Regions from separate parts of the Parageobacillus sp. VR-IP genome, predicted to be linked through region 1. Evidence: riboswitches for the same ligand, from Rfam matches in the RefSeq annotation. Region 1 holds a riboswitch; the other holds the start of a gene.
What was found. A riboswitch is a leader RNA that binds a small molecule or an ion and turns the genes downstream of it on or off. The one in region 1 is predicted to bind FMN.
Positions count from the first base shown of each region.

Region 2: it holds a riboswitch for FMN, as region 1 does, so the genes downstream of both, ribD (bifunctional diaminohydroxyphosphoribosylaminopyrimidine deaminase/5-amino-6-(5-phosphoribosylamino)uracil reductase RibD) here and HT574_RS09855 (ECF transporter S component) in region 1, are expected to answer to the same signal.

Region 1 covers NZ_JABVYQ010000003.1:365,572-373,427, reverse strand. The annotation lists gene HT574_RS09865 (FMN-dependent NADH-azoreductase) at 1-560, opposite strand, end outside; gene HT574_RS09860 (sulfite oxidase-like oxidoreductase) at 1,023-1,634, shown strand; gene HT574_RS09855 (ECF transporter S component) at 1,708-2,289, opposite strand; FMN riboswitch at 2,446-2,579, opposite strand; gene pepT (peptidase T) at 2,734-3,966, shown strand; gene HT574_RS09845 (bifunctional metallophosphatase/5'-nucleotidase) at 4,012-5,643, opposite strand; gene HT574_RS09840 (aldehyde dehydrogenase family protein) at 5,922-7,382, shown strand; gene HT574_RS09835 (OsmC family protein) at 7,483-7,856, opposite strand, start outside.
Region 2 covers NZ_JABVYQ010000005.1:194,806-202,661, reverse strand. The annotation lists gene ribH (6,7-dimethyl-8-ribityllumazine synthase) at 1-234, opposite strand, end outside; gene HT574_RS14075 (bifunctional 3,4-dihydroxy-2-butanone-4-phosphate synthase/GTP cyclohydrolase II) at 1,011-2,204, opposite strand; gene ribE (riboflavin synthase) at 2,228-2,875, opposite strand; gene ribD (bifunctional diaminohydroxyphosphoribosylaminopyrimidine deaminase/5-amino-6-(5-phosphoribosylamino)uracil reductase RibD) at 2,890-3,981, opposite strand; FMN riboswitch at 4,313-4,446, opposite strand; gene HT574_RS14060 (peptidylprolyl isomerase) at 4,703-5,143, opposite strand; gene HT574_RS14055 (DUF1002 domain-containing protein) at 5,480-6,370, shown strand; gene lysA (diaminopimelate decarboxylase) at 6,413-7,732, opposite strand.

The DNA of each region.
Region 1 (7,856 bases):
GCATGTCCTTCGACAAATAAGCCTTCAAAAGAAGGAACTCCAAGGAATTGCATCATTACACTTAGATAACGATGCCCCATTTCCATTTCGGCTGCCGGACCTTCTGAATAAAAGCCTCCACGAGCTTGAATATGCAAGGCTTTCTTATCAGTTAAGAGACCTACTGGTCCTTGTTCGGTGTATTTAAACGTTTTACCCGCAACAGCAACAGCATCAATATATGCTTTCATGACTGGCGGGAATGAAAAATTCCATAAAGGTGTTACAAATATATATTTATCCGCGGAAATAAATTGCTCACATAACTCTGACAGACGGCCAACTTTAGCTTTCTCTTCGGAAGAAAGTTCCTCAAATCCTTTCCCGGATCGAAGTTTCCCCCAGCCGCTAAGTACATCAGCATCAATTTGAGGAATATATTCTTTATAAAGGTCAATATGCACAATTTCATGATCTGGATTTACTTCCTTATAAGTTTCAATAAATGCTTTTCCTACTGCCATACTGTAAGATTGTGTGTCATCAAGTGGATGAGCCGTGATGTACAATACTTTTGTCATTTGAGATCTTTCCTTTCATGCTAGTTTTATATATTTTAAATTAAAATATTTTTAATACGAGACAATTCTATTAGATTTTATATCGTATTGCAAATTATTTACTTTCTTAAAAAAATTTTATTGAGACGAATCATTTTCTTAATACTTCTTCTATAATCCTGCCCTGTAGTTGGAGAAAAAATCAACCCTTAACAGGGCTAAATAAAAACGCCCCCAATCGGAGTGGAGCTGACAAAATTTTTTCAGAAAATTCCATACAATTATTTCATAAAATTTTACACGATACAATCATAGCAGTCCAATCACATCGTGGCCTGTCATGCACTTCCCGTTTAGGCAATATCCATGAATCTGTGTGCATCTCTTTTCTCTATCCTAAAATTTCCTTCCTATATAGTTGCGTCCGCCGCTTTCTCGCCGTATCATTTTATATAAATTCATACATAGAAAGGGTGCACACCGATGACCAAACAACTGCCGCCAGGCCAATTTGAAACGGAAAAATGGCCGATTCTCCATGTGGGGGATGTCTATCAATTTGATGAATCAACATGGGAATTCCGCTTATTTGGGGATGTGAAAGAAGAAGTCTCTCTTTCCTATCGGCAAGTAATGGAGCTGCCAAAAACGATATCGACGATCGATATGCATTGCGTGACCACGTGGTCAAAGTTTGATACAACGTTTGAAGGAATCGCTTTTCGCGAGTTTTTGCGCTTTGTTGAGCTGGAGCCGGATGTAAAATATGTGAAAATTTACGGCTATTTGAACGGAGACCGCTTCGGCTATTCGGCGAACTTGCCGCTTGAAGCGCTCATGGGCGATGACGCGTTGTTTGTGTACCGCTGGAAAGATAAACATCATGACTGGCAGGATATTTCCCTGAAACATGGCTATCCGCTCCGCTTTATTCCGCCCGCATCGTTTTACTTATGGAAAGGGGCGAAATGGGCGTCAGGCATCCGGTTTATGAAAAAAGACGAGCCGGGATATTGGGAACAGCGCGGCTATTCGATGACCGCCAATCCGTTTAAAGAAGAACGCTTTGCCAATCCGGCCGGCACGTTTAAGTGATGGTGACAGAGCTTTCCGAACGAAAAACGAGGACCGCTTCGCTCAGGAAGGGTCCTCGTTTTATTTATTATGACTAAACATGATTGACTGCTGTTTGTTTTTGTAGCCAAGGGCTGAGCCGGGCAAACAAAAGCATAAAGACAATGGTAATCATGACGCCTTTTACTGCATTAAACGGAAGGATGGCAGAAACGACGAGCGCTTTTGTTTCCGGCGCGCTCATCGCCGGAGCGCCCAGAAAGATCGTATATGCCGGCAGAAACACATAGTAGTTCAATACGCTCATCATCAACGCCATGACGGCGGTGCCAGTGGCTAACCCAGCCAGCATTCCTTTTTTTGATTTTGTTTTATGATATACGTAATATGTCGGCAAAATAAACGTAATCCCGGCCATGAAGTTGGCGATATGCCCGACCGGAACACCGGTAGGACTGCCGACCATGAAATAATTCAGCACATTTTTTAGCAATTCAACGAGCACTCCCGCCAGCGGACCGTACAAAAGCGCGGCGATCAATGCCGGAACGTCGCTGAAATCCACCAATAGAAAGTTTGGAAACGGTGGAAGCGGAAAGTTTAACAGCATCAGCAAATACGAGATGGCACTAAATACCCCAATCAAGACAAGTGCGCGGACATTCATTTTTCTCATGTCGATTCTCCTCTCCTTCTCGTGATTCATCCTCACAAGAAAGAAGGCTGCCATCTTGAGCGTCAAATAAAAAACCCTTAAGTGCTCACACTTAAGGGAGAAAAAGGGAATGCTCAAATAGACGTTCGAGCGCGCTGCATTCGAACGCCGGCAAACCTTCATCTTCTCCCATCCAGACTATACTGTCGGCTCCGGACTCGCACCGGATCCTGCCTTGCGGCTCGCGGGCTGAGAAGCGCAATCGCTTCATCACCGCCGGTCGGGAATTTCACCCTGCCCCGAAGATGAATCGTATATTTTTTATATGCGATTGTACATTTAGTATACAATTTTTATATAAATTCTGTCTACCATTTTTTATGCAACAAAGTTTTTTATTTACACAACATTTTTATGATAAAATAAAAACGGAAAAAGATAGCAAATAGTAAGGAGAGTGGCTAGATGAAACAGGAAATCATCGAACGTTTTACGAAATACGTTAAAGTCAACACACAATCCGACCCAAACAGCGACACTTGCCCTTCCACTCCTGGCCAGCTGGAACTTGGAAACATGTTGGTGGAAGAATTAAAAGCAATCGGCATGAAAGACGTGACAATGGATGAAAACGGATACGTAATGGCAACATTGCCGGCGAATACAGATAAAGATGTGCCAACCATTGGCTTTTTAGCCCATATGGACACAGCAACCGAATTTACGGGAGCAAACGTCAATCCGCAAATCGTCGAAAATTATGACGGCGGCGATATCGTCTTAAACGAATCGTTAAACATTGTCCTATCGCCAAAAGATTTCCCGGAATTGGCCAACTATAAAGGCCATACGCTCATCACCACCGACGGCACGACGTTATTGGGTGCAGACGATAAAGCAGGAATAGCCGAAATTATGACAGCGATGGCTTATTTAATTCAGCACCCGGAAATTAAACACGGCAAAGTGCGCGTCGCCTTTACGCCGGATGAAGAAATCGGCAGAGGCCCGCATAAGTTTGATGTCGCTAAGTTCGGCGCTAAATTTGCGTACACAGTCGACGGCGGCCCGCTCGGCGAATTGGAATACGAAAGCTTTAACGCCGCAGAAGCAAAAATCACGATCAAAGGGAAAAACGTCCATCCGGGCACTGCCAAAGGAAAAATGATCAACTCGATGAAGATCGCGATGGAATTTCACGGACAGCTTCCTGCTAACGAGGCGCCTGAGCATACGGAAGGATACGAAGGATTTTATCATTTGCTATCCTTTCAAGGAAATGTCGAAGAAACCATGCTTCATTACATAATCCGCGACTTTGACCGCCAGCAATTTGAAGCACGCAAAGCAAAAATGCAGGAAATCGCGGCAAAATTGCAAGAAAAGTACGGAAAAGAGCGGATCATGATCGAAATAAAAGACCAATATTATAACATGAAAGAAAAAATCGAACCGGTCCGTGAAATCGTCGATATCGCCTATGAAGCGATGAAAAACTTAAATATTGAGCCGAAAATTTCGCCGATCCGCGGCGGAACGGACGGTTCGCAGCTTTCCTACATGGGACTGCCGACGCCAAACATCTTTGCCGGCGGCGAAAACTTCCACGGCCGCTACGAATATATTTCCGTCGACAACATGATCAAAGCAACAAATGTGATTATTGAAATTATCAAGCTGTTCGAGCAAAAAGCGTAACATAAAAGCTGGTTCCAAACAGTGGCTTGGAACCAGCTTTGTTTTTTAGTGCAGCTTTTGAATGCGCCCTTCGATGCGGGCATCAAATGGCTGCGGAAGCTGTTTAATATAATCGACCAGCGCATCTAGATCGACCGGTCCTACTTCCCGATTTTTTCCTTCTGTAAATACCGTGAAGTTATCTCCTCCATCAGCCAGGAAGCTGTTTGCCGTAACGGTGTATTCCGCATTTGGATCAAGTTTGGTGCCGTTTGGCAAATAAATATCGACGACTTTGTCTCCTATCGGTTTGCTTGCGTCCCAAGTATACGTGAGACCGGAAATTTGCAGCATGCGCGTTTGATTCGACTGCCATTGTTGATTTAACAGTTTGCGGATTTGTTCTCCCGTAAGCGTCATTTTTACTAGTTGATTGCCAAATGGCTGAACGTTATACAGCTCTCCCCACGTCACTTCCCCTTGTTCCACATCGGCGCGAATGCCGCCAGGATTCATAAAGGCGAAGTCGGTTTTCATCGCTGTCCGCTGCGCGTCCGCAATCAAGTTTCCTAAAGCCGATTCACCACTTGCATTTTGCTCAGCGCTAATTGTCGTTTTTGCCGTACCGACGACTTGGTTAATAATCGGTGCGACTTTTTCTTCATACTTGTTAATTAGTTTCGTAATCTCTGGATCAGGCTTAATGCTATCTTGATAGGTAGTCACGATTTCCGCTTTTTTCGCAACAACGTCTTTTGTTCGCCGATCAATTTTTAAATCGACATCAGAAAAAGCAGTTCCATAAGAATACGATTGAACAAGCAGTTTGCCATCCACTTCTGCATTTAAATACGCATGATTATGGCCGGCAAAAATCACGTCGACTTCATCATCCACTTTTTTCGCAATTTCCACAATTTCACCACTCGCATTGGAACCATCTTTATTAGACACCCCTGGATTATGCGCGAGGACAACGATTGCACGCACTCCTCTCCGCTTTAACTGTTTCACCGCTTTGTTAATCGCTTCTGCTTCATCTGTGAATGTAACCCCCGCCACACCGCTTGGAGTGACGATGCTTGGCGTGTCGGACAACACTACTCCGATAAAGCCAATCGGCATCCCTTTCACTTTTTTAATAACATAAGGCGGAAGAATCGGTTTGCCTGTCTTTTTATCTATTACATTCGCGATTACGTATGGAAAGTTGGCGCCACGAAAATAGCCGGTTTTTGGATGTGTGCCGCCATAAATGAGGCGAAGCATTTCGTCGACCCCTTCATCAAATTCGTGGTTTCCGAGTGTTCCCACATCAAAGCCCAGCTTATTTAAAAATTCTATCGTTGGCTCATCCTGCAGCAGTGCCGATACAGGCGAACTAGCCCCAACAGCATCTCCCGCATGCACAAGAAGCGTATGCTTATTTTCCCTTTCCCGTTGTTTCAAATACGCAGCTAAATAATCCGCTCTCCCGACCGCTCTTCCTCCAACATTTCTTGTTACATCAAGCTGTCCGTGAAAGTCGTTAATTCCTAGCAATTGAACATCGATGTAACGGTGTTGATACGCATCCGCTTTCAGCTGTTTTTCTTCATCGCCAGCTTTTCCAGCTGCAAAGACATTTCCCGAAGCGATCATCGTCGATAACATCAAGGCAGGGACAGCCGTTTTCAGCCATTTTGAAGAAAATTTCATCACATTAATTCCCCCTTTTTGTTTTCCTACCATTCAGCATAATTTTTCGTTCTATCAAAATAATAGAGTCAAATGACTTATTTTCTGCTAAACTATTGTAAATTTTTCATAAATTTGTATAGTATTTTTCTAACTATTCGTGATTGTCTATGAATCTACGGAAAAATCTTTTGTCATTCACTCGCGTTTTATCCTAAAAGGTTGAATAACGTAATGCATAACAAAAATCATGAGTGTAAAAAATAGGATTGTCACTGTATACAAAGGAGGTGTCTCTGATGGAACGATATGAACAATTCAACAAAAGTTTCATCAACGGCGAATGGGTCGATGGACTTAGCGAACGGACATATGGTAACTTAAACCCGTATGACAATTCCGTTATTGCAACCATTCGTCTGGCAACGAAAAAACAGCTTGCCGAAGCGTTTGACGTCGCCAAACAAGCTCAAAAAGAATGGGCGAACACACTCCCAGAAGAGAAAAAGGAAGTGCTCCGCAAAGCGGCGGAATATTTACGTTCCAATCGGGATGCAATTATGGATATGATCGCCCGCGAAACAGGCGGAAGCATCATTAAGGCGAATGTGGAAGTCGATTTATCGATTGGGCTTGTCGAAGAAGCAATCAACATGGTCGATGAATTGACAAAAGTGAAGGAAATTCCGTCGGAAACAGAAGGAAAAATCAACCGGATTTATCGCCTACCATTAGGGGTCATCACATCGATTTCTCCGTTTAACTTTCCAATGAATTTGTCGATGAGAACAATCGCCCCAGCGATTGCGTTAGGAAATAGCGTCGTACATAAGCCGGATATCCAAACATGCTTCACAGGCGGCTCCATCATCGCAAGAGCCTTTGAATATGCCGGATTGCCAAAAGGAGTTTTAAACGTCATTCTCACCGATATCGATGAAATCGGCGACGATATGTTAACCAATCCGAATTCACAGCTTATTAGTTTTACTGGTTCGACTGCTGTCGGCAAGCATATCGGAGCGATCGCAGGCGGAATGTTAAAACGCGTCGCGCTAGAGCTTGGCGGTAACAACCCGTTTGTCGTTCTTGCTGATGCCAATGTGGATCGTGCCGTTGACGCAGCAATATTCGGCAAGTTTATCCATCAAGGGCAAATTTGTATGATTATTAACCGCATCATTGTCCATAAAAACCATTATGATGAGTTTGTCGAAAAATTCGTCGAACGGGCGAAAGCGCTTCCGTATGGCGACCCGCGCGATCCGAAAACGATCATCGGTCCGCTGATTAACGAAAAACAAATCGAAAAAGCCTTGGCGATCATTGAAGAAGCGAAAAAAGAGGGTGTCAAAGTGGCGCTCGAAGGAAAGCGAATCGGCAACATTTTAACGCCGACTGTATTTGTCGATGTCGATAATAACAGCAAACTGGCACAAACCGAATTGTTCTCCCCAATCGCGACCATTATTAAAGCTGAATCCGATGACGAGGCGATCGCGATGGCGAACGATACCGAATATGGTTTAAGTTCAGCGATTTTCACCGAAGATTTAAGCGAAGGCGAACAATTAGCCTTACAAATTGAAAGCGGTATGACACATATTAACGATCAGACGGTCAATGATAGCCCGACCGTCCCGTTTGGCGGCACAAAATCCAGCGGTATCGGACGGTTCGGAAACCCGTGGGTTGTGGAAGAGTTTACGATGACAAAATGGGTATCGGTTCAAAAGGAGTATCGCCGCTATCCGTTTTAGTAGTCCAAGAAAAAGGGGCCGACCGAAAAGCAGAATTGCTTTCCAATCAGCCCCTTTTAAAATTCGCTTGTATTGGCGTGAATCGTGACTTGTTGGATTTTTACAACTGTTTTTCCCCTTTCACACCATTAATCGAGTAGCTTGCCGTAATGTTGGCATTTAACGAATGGGATACAGAGCAGTACTTCTCTTTAGACAATTGAATGGCACGGACGACTTTGTCCTCTGGCAAATCCCCTTCTAACACATAATGAATGTGAATATCCGTAAACCGTTTCGGATGATCGTCCGCACGGGTTCCTTCCACTTCCATATAAAACGAACGAACCTCAAGTCGCATTTTTGTCAAGATCGATATAATGTCAATTCCCGTACATCCGGCAAGCCCATGTAAAATCAATTCCATCGGTCTCGCTCCAGAATCTTGCCCCCCTGCTTCTTTGGAGGCATCCATCGGGATTTCCACTCCCGAAG
Region 2 (7,856 bases), on a different contig from region 1:
AAGCGCAATCACCGCATCATATTGCTTCGATTCTGCTAATTTTTTCGCCAACAGCGGAATTTCAAACGCCCCAGGCACCCATGCGACCGTCACCTCGTCTTCGTTGACCCCGTGCCGCTTCAGGCCATCAAGCGCTCCAGACAACAATTTGCTTGTAATAAATTCATTAAAGCGGGAAACGACGATCGCGATTTTCAATCCTGTGCCAACTAAATTGCCTTCCATTACTCTCATTGCTAGTCCTGGTTACTAAAATCTGTAAAAATCGACTCCTCGCGGTGGAACCAGCAAAACTGCTTGCCGCTCAGGAAACACCTGAGTTCCATCAGAAAGGGAATCCCTCATGTCTCACCTGCCGTGAAAGACACCCCGTGGCTCGCTGTCAGCGGCGGCACTTGTCGTGCACCATTCCTTCCATCGGTCAGCACACGACAACGATTTTAGCAACCAGGTCTACACCTCCTTTAGTTGAATTTGATACTGACTTAGCCAACAACATTTGTGCAGAATGTTCCATAATGGCCATTCATGTTCCTCTTTGAAGTTCTCGATCTTTTTCAGCGTCATACCTAGATATTGTCGTTGTTTCATTCCGCTTTTTGAGTGCTTGTAGGATTCTTCCATCGATCCTAACACAGCAACCAAATGGCGTTTCACTTTCGTTTTTATATGAACGAAGTTGTGATTCATCATCGGAAACGATTTTCATCACCCGAACGTTTTCATCCCCTTGTCGTCCCCCTTGTTTGGATTCCTTAGAACATATATTCGCCAACTCTTCTTCCTTTCCTTTTTACATGCGGAAGGGAGAGAGGATTTTTTATCCTAAGACAGGAGACGATGGAAAAGATGGAGAACATCCGCCTCTTTGCGTTCAATAACAAATAACAGGAGATATTTACATGATTTTATACCTTTTTATAGATGTTTAACAAACTGCTTATACCTCCTATCTTTTCCACCCATCGATTTTATCATAATCCAAAACAGCAAAAGACACGAACTATTGCTTATAAATGGAGCATATGCCCTAACTTTTCATACTTGGTGCGCAAATATTTTTCATTTTCTTTTTTCATCGGCATTTGCAGCGGAACGCGTTCGACTACCTCAAGGCCGTGTCCTTTTAAGCCGGCGATTTTGCGCGGATTGTTCGTCAATAAACGTATTTTTGTCACACCGAGGTCTTTTAAAATTTGCGCGCCGATGCCATAATCGCGCAAATCGGCAGGAAACCCGAGCTTTTCATTGGCTTCTACCGTATCATAGCCTTGCTCTTGCAGCTTATACGCGCGCAGTTTATTCATTAATCCAATGCCGCGCCCTTCTTGGCGCATATATAAGAGAACGCCGCGCCCTTCTTCTTCAATTTGGCGGAGTGCTGCATGAAGCTGCGGTCCGCAATCGCAGCGATACGAGCCAAACACATCTCCTGTTAAACATTCAGAATGCACGCGGACAAGAATCGGTTCGTCCGGAACAATTTCGCCTTTTACGAGCGCCACATGTTCTTTTCCATCAACTACATTTGTATAGCCGACCGCTTTAAACCGACCGAATTCTGTCGGCAGCATCACTTCCACTTCGCGCTTTACAAGCTTTTCTCTCTGGCTGCGATATTGAATTAAATCTTTAATCGTAATCATTTTCAATCCAAACTCATCCGCGATCTTGCGCAAATCCGGAACGCGTGCCATCGTGCCGTCTTCTTTAATAATCTCGCAAATCACTCCGGCCGGCTTTGCTCCGCATAACCGAGCTAAATCCACCGCCGCTTCCGTATGGCCGGCGCGCCGCAATACACCACCTTTTTTCGCGACGAGCGGAAACACATGTCCCGGCCGTTTAAAATCGCTTGCTTTGGCGTTAGGATCGAGCAGCGCCTGAATTGTCATCGAACGTTCATAGGCGCTGATTCCCGTCGTCGTCGATTTATAATCGATGCTGACGGTAAACGCCGTGCCATGGGAATCGGTATTATGGTTTACCATTGGGGCAAGGTCCATCTTGTCCGCCAATTCTTCGGTAATCGGCACGCAAACAAGCCCGCGCCCATATTTAATCATAAAATTGATCACTTCCGGCGTCGCTTTTTCGGCCAGTGCCACAAAATCCCCTTCATTTTCCCGGTCTTCGTCATCGCATACGATAATTACTTCTCCTTGCTTCAATGCCTCAAGTGCTGCTTCAATCGTATCAAACATCTGTTTGTGCCCCCTTTTTAGCTTTACTTATAGCCATGCCGTTCCAAAAATTCGAGCGTAATGGCCGATTGCGTTGCTTCCTTTTTTTCTTTCATAAATTGGGCAACATATTTCCCGATCATATCGCACTCAATGTTGACAATATCCCCTGGATGTTTTTCCCCTAAAATCGTTTCCGCACGCGTATGGGGGATGAGGGAAATCGTAAATGTATGATCCGTCATTCCAAAAATCGTTAAACTTGTGCCGTCGACTGCGACCGATCCTTTTAAAATCATATATTTGCGCAGTTCTTTTGGAATTTCAATTTCGTAGTATACCGCATTGGCCGACGGCCATTTGCGGACAATCCGGCCGATGCCGTCCACATGCCCGGAAACGAAATGGCCGCCGAAACGTCCATTCGCCGCCATCGCCCGTTCCAGATTGACTTTGGACCCTTTTGTTAATGTGCGGAGCGACGTCGCTTTGACTGTTTCCGGCATCACATCGACCGTAAACGTACGGTCGGTAAAGGACGTGACCGTCAAACAAACCCCGTTGACCGCGATGCTGTCTCCAAGATGGACATCCGTCAAAATTTTTTTTGCACCGATCGTCATCACAATCGCTTCACCCGACTGCTGTATTTGTTCGATCGTGCCGATTTCTTCCACAATTCCGGTAAACATCCTTCATTCACCCTTTATATGTTCGGTATGGCAACGATTTTTATATCGGAACCGATCCTTTCCACTTGGCGGATTTGAAGCTCCATCACCTCCGCCATATTGGCAAAACCGACCCCGCCGATTGGCGTCGGCGCCTGTTTTCCGCCGATGATTTTCGGGGCAAAATAGGCGACAATTTCATTTACTGCCCCCGCGCGGATAAAGCTGTCATGCACATGCGATCCACCTTCGACAAAAAGCGAAGTAATTCGTTTTCTGCCAAGCACGTGCAATAATTCTTTGATATCGATGTAAGGTTTATCCATGGAAATCACTTTTACATCTTCTTTCTCATACTGTCTCTTTTTTTCCTCACTGGCCTCACTGCCGACAACGATCCACGTTTCCGCCGCGCCGTCACGGATCACGTTGGCATCGAGCGGGGTGCGCAAATGCGTATCCAAGACGATGCGGATCGGGTTTTTTCCGCCCTCCACAAGCCTTACTGTCAAGCTCGGATTGTCGGCAATCACCGTATTGACCCCGACAAGAATCGCATCGTGCAGCGCCCGGTAACGATGCACGTCTTCCCGGGCCGCTTCCGATGTAATCCATTTGCTTTCCCCGGTCGACGTCGCGATTTTTCCATCCAGGCTGCTTGCATATTTGAGCGTCACAAACGGCGTTTTCGTTGCAATATAGTGGAAAAATACGCGGTTTAATTCATCTGCTTCTTCTTTCAGCACGCCAAGCTGTACCTCAATTCCCGCCTTTTGTAGCTTTTCGATTCCCTTTCCGGCCACAAGTGGATTCGGATCCGTCGTAGCGATGACGACGCGGCGGACGCCCGTTTCGATCAACAAATCGGCGCAGGGCGGCGTCTGCCCGTAATGGCTGCACGGCTCTAATGTGACATAGACCGTCGCACCCTTCGCCTTTTCGCCGGCCATGCGGACGGCATGTACTTCCGCATGCGGCTCCCCTGCTTTTAAATGGGCGCCCAATCCGACCACTTCTCCATCTTTCACGACCACCGCCCCGACAACCGGATTAGGAGACGTCTGTCCGATCCCTGCTTTGGCGATTTCAAGGGCCATGCGCATATATTGTTCATCGCTTCGCACCATGTTTGCCTCCTTTTTCCCATAAAGAAAAGCCCCAGGTGCAACATCCTGGGGCAAAGTTATGTAGAATCATCAGCAACGTATGTAAAAAACGCAAAGCGGGGCTCGTTTCCTTTTTAGATAAACCGACCGACATAAAAACAAATATCGCCTATGGATATTTTTAACAAAATGGTTGCCGTCTATCTGTAAAAAAACGAAAAAGGAACTGCGAAAAGTGATGCTTCCCCGCTTAAACAGCTGCCGTTCGAAATGCCTTGACATCCTGCAGCAAAGGCAGAAACCGCGCAGGGGAAATGCCTACGCAACACGAACAGGCAATCATTTATACGTTGTGATCCTTCTCCCATCCAGACTATACTGTCGGCTCCGGAATCGCACCGGATCGTGCCTGTACGGCTCGCGGGCTGAGAAGCGCATCGCTTCATCACCGCCGGTCGGGAATTTCACCCTGCCCCGAAGGATACACCGGTATGAAATTGAAATTTTTTAATTTTTAATTATTATATCACATGATAACCATTTGTCCATTCTTCCATAGCATTGTCGTTATTTGGCAATGAATATCCAGTAAATCGCTCCCCACAGCAGGCTTGCTCCAAACAGGAGAAAAAATAAAAGCCAATTTCTTCGCTTCATTTTTTCACCTCTTGCTATGATCTGAATACGACGTGGAAAAAAGACTTAACAGCTCCGCCGTCTGCCAAGTCTTTTTTCCGTCTGTTTATTCCTCATCAAACACTTTAACTTCTTTCATGACATCCCCGTTTTTCATGGATTTTACTACATCCATTCCCGATGTCACTTGGCCAAACACCGTGTGGATGCCATCAAGGTGCGGCTGCGGTTCATGCACAATAAAAAACTGGCAGCTTCCTGTATCGCGTCCACGGTGCGCCATCGAAATCGCACCAGTCACATGCTTATGTGGATTGTTGTCCGTTTCGCACGGAATCGTATAGCCTGCATCCCCCGTGCCGTTGCCATACGGACATCCGCCTTGGCTGACGAACCCAGGAATGACGCGATGGAACGTTAATCCATTATAAAAACCTTCATTCGCTAATTTTTCAAAGTTAGCAACCGTAATCGGCGCTTCATTTGGAAACAGTTCAAACTCGATTTTTCCTCCATTTTCCATTAAAATATATCCTTTTTTCGCCATACATTCCAACTCCTTTTTTGACTTACGCATCATTATCATACTATTATAGTTGATATAAAAAAAGCAAGAAACTTCACATAGCACATCGATATTGGCAGATCCAGCAAGCAATATAGCCAAACGCATATGATACAATAAAATGATAGCACTAAAAACGCATATATTTTAAAAATGATGGAAGCTATGGTATTCTCGCTTACATACCCCTCCTGCTCCTATAAGTGTTAAACTTACAAAATGGATGGTGAGGGAAATGCAAGAGACGGCATTTTAGTAGAAAAAAATGGCGGAAAACGTTATAATCAATTTACCTTTACTAAAGGGGGATATGTCGTTATGAAACGAATATTGGCAAGTTGCTTGCTTGCAGCGCTGTTCTTTACATTCCCGGCGATGGCGGCTGCCGATGCCGCGGAAGGTGATGTGATTATTACGTTGGGCGAGAACTTGACCGAGCCGCAAAAGCAAAAAGTATTAGAAGAAATGAACGCGCCGGATAACGCGCAAATCATCACCGTTTCCAACGCTGAAGAACATAAATATCTCGATGGGCTAATCCCGAAAGCGCAAATTGGAACGCGTGCGATTTCATCAGCGATGATCACAATCGGCGCCCAAGGTTCCGGATTGGACGTGGAAACACATAACATTACATGGGTAACAAAAGAGATGTATACAAACGCGCTGATTACAGCCGGGGTAAAAGACGCGAAAATTTATGTCACCGCTCCGTCTCCGGTATCCGGCACAGCTGCATTGACCGGGTTGATGAAAGCGTATGAAGTTTCTTCCGATAAAGTGATTCCTGATGAGGTGAAAAAAGTAGCAACGGAAGAAATGGTAAAAACCGCAAAGCTTGGAGATTCCATCGGACAGGATAAAGCAGTGGCTCTCCTTGCCAAAATAAAAGAGGAAATCGCCAACAATCCGCCGCAAACGGATGCTGATTTACGAGCGCTTATTGAAAAAGTAGCAAAGGACCTTGGAATTACGTTAACGGAAGATGAAATAAACAGTTTAATTTCATTATTCAATAAAATGAAAAACGCTAATATTGATTGGAATCAAGTAAATGATCAATTAAGCAAGGCGAAAGACAAACTATCCGCTTTTCTGCAATCAGACGAGGGAAAAACGTTTATCCAAAACATTATCGACATTTTAAAGGAAATTTGGAACGCCATTAAATCAGCCTTTTCTTCTTCCGAGCCGCAAAACAATCAATAGCGAAAAAGGCGCCCAAGGAAACAGGGCGCCTTTTTCGTCTGCTTACTTATTCACTTTTGTCTTTAGCGGTAAATCCAGCCGCACTAAATCTTCATACGTTTCCCGCTTCACTACGAGCTGCGCTTCGCCGTTTTCGACAAACACAACAGCCGGGCGCGGAATGCGGTTATAGTTGTTTGCCATCGAATAGCCGTATGCACCCGTACAAAAAACGGCTAAATAGTCCCCTGGCTTGGCTTTTGGAAGCGGCAAATCCCAAATCAGCATATCTCCTGATTCGCAGCACTTCCCTGCGATGGAGACAATTTCATTTTTTTCATCGAGCACCCGATTCGCCAGCACCGCTTCATACTTCGCTTCATACAGAGCTGGACGGATATTGTCGCTCATGCCGCCGTCGACGGCCACATAATGCCGGACGTTCGGTACGTCTTTGCGCGAACCGATCGAATAAATCGTCGTCCCGGCATCACCGACAAGGGAACGGCCCGGCTCAATCCAAATTTCTGGCATCGCGATACCTTGTTCGCTCACTTGTTTTTTCACTTCACTGACGATTTGGTCCACATATTCGGAAACCGGAATCGGATCATCTTCCTCGGTGTAACGGATGCCAAAGCCGCCGCCGAGGTTGACAACGGCAGGGACAAACCCGTATGCTTCTTTCCAATAAGCAATTTTTTGGAAAATTTTCTGCGCTGCCAACACAAACCCCGTTGTTTCAAAAATTTGCGAACCGATATGGCAGTGAATGCCTAATACAGAAAAAGAGGAAGAAGATAATGTTCTCACAAGCGCCTGCTCCGCTTGACCGTTGTTTAAATCAAAACCAAATTTCGAATCTTCTTGACCGGTTAAAATATAATCGTGTGTATGGGCTTCAACTCCAGGAGTAACGCGTATCAAAATGGCAATCGTTTTTCCGTATTGTTTTCCGAGCTGTTCTAGCAATTCCAGTTCGTAAAAATTATCGACAACGATGCAGCCAACTCCATGGTCCAGCGCCATCATTAACTCTTCGCGGCTTTTATTGTTTCCATGGAAATGGATGCGCTTGGGCGGAAATCCTGCTTGTATCGCTGTATACAATTCCCCGCCTGATACGACATCGAGCGACAGCCCTTCTTCTTCGGCTAACTGAACCATTGCAATCGAAGAAAATGCTTTACTTGCGTAAGCGACTTGCGCTGCGACGCCTTGTTTACGAAATGCTTCTTTAAACGCGCGCGCCCGCGCACGGATTAAAGCCACATCATAAATATACAGCGGCGTCCCGTATTCTTTCGCTAGCTCGACCGCATCGACACCGCCGATTTCCAAATGCCCTTTGTCATTGACTCGGCTTGTCCCATGAAAGAACATACAAATCCCTCATTCCCTAAAAATAAAATTATTCAATATAAGAAATTTTTACGCATATCGAAAGCAAAAAAGACAGTTAACATCCAGGATAACTGCCTTTTTGCAGAGAAAAGATTACGTATAA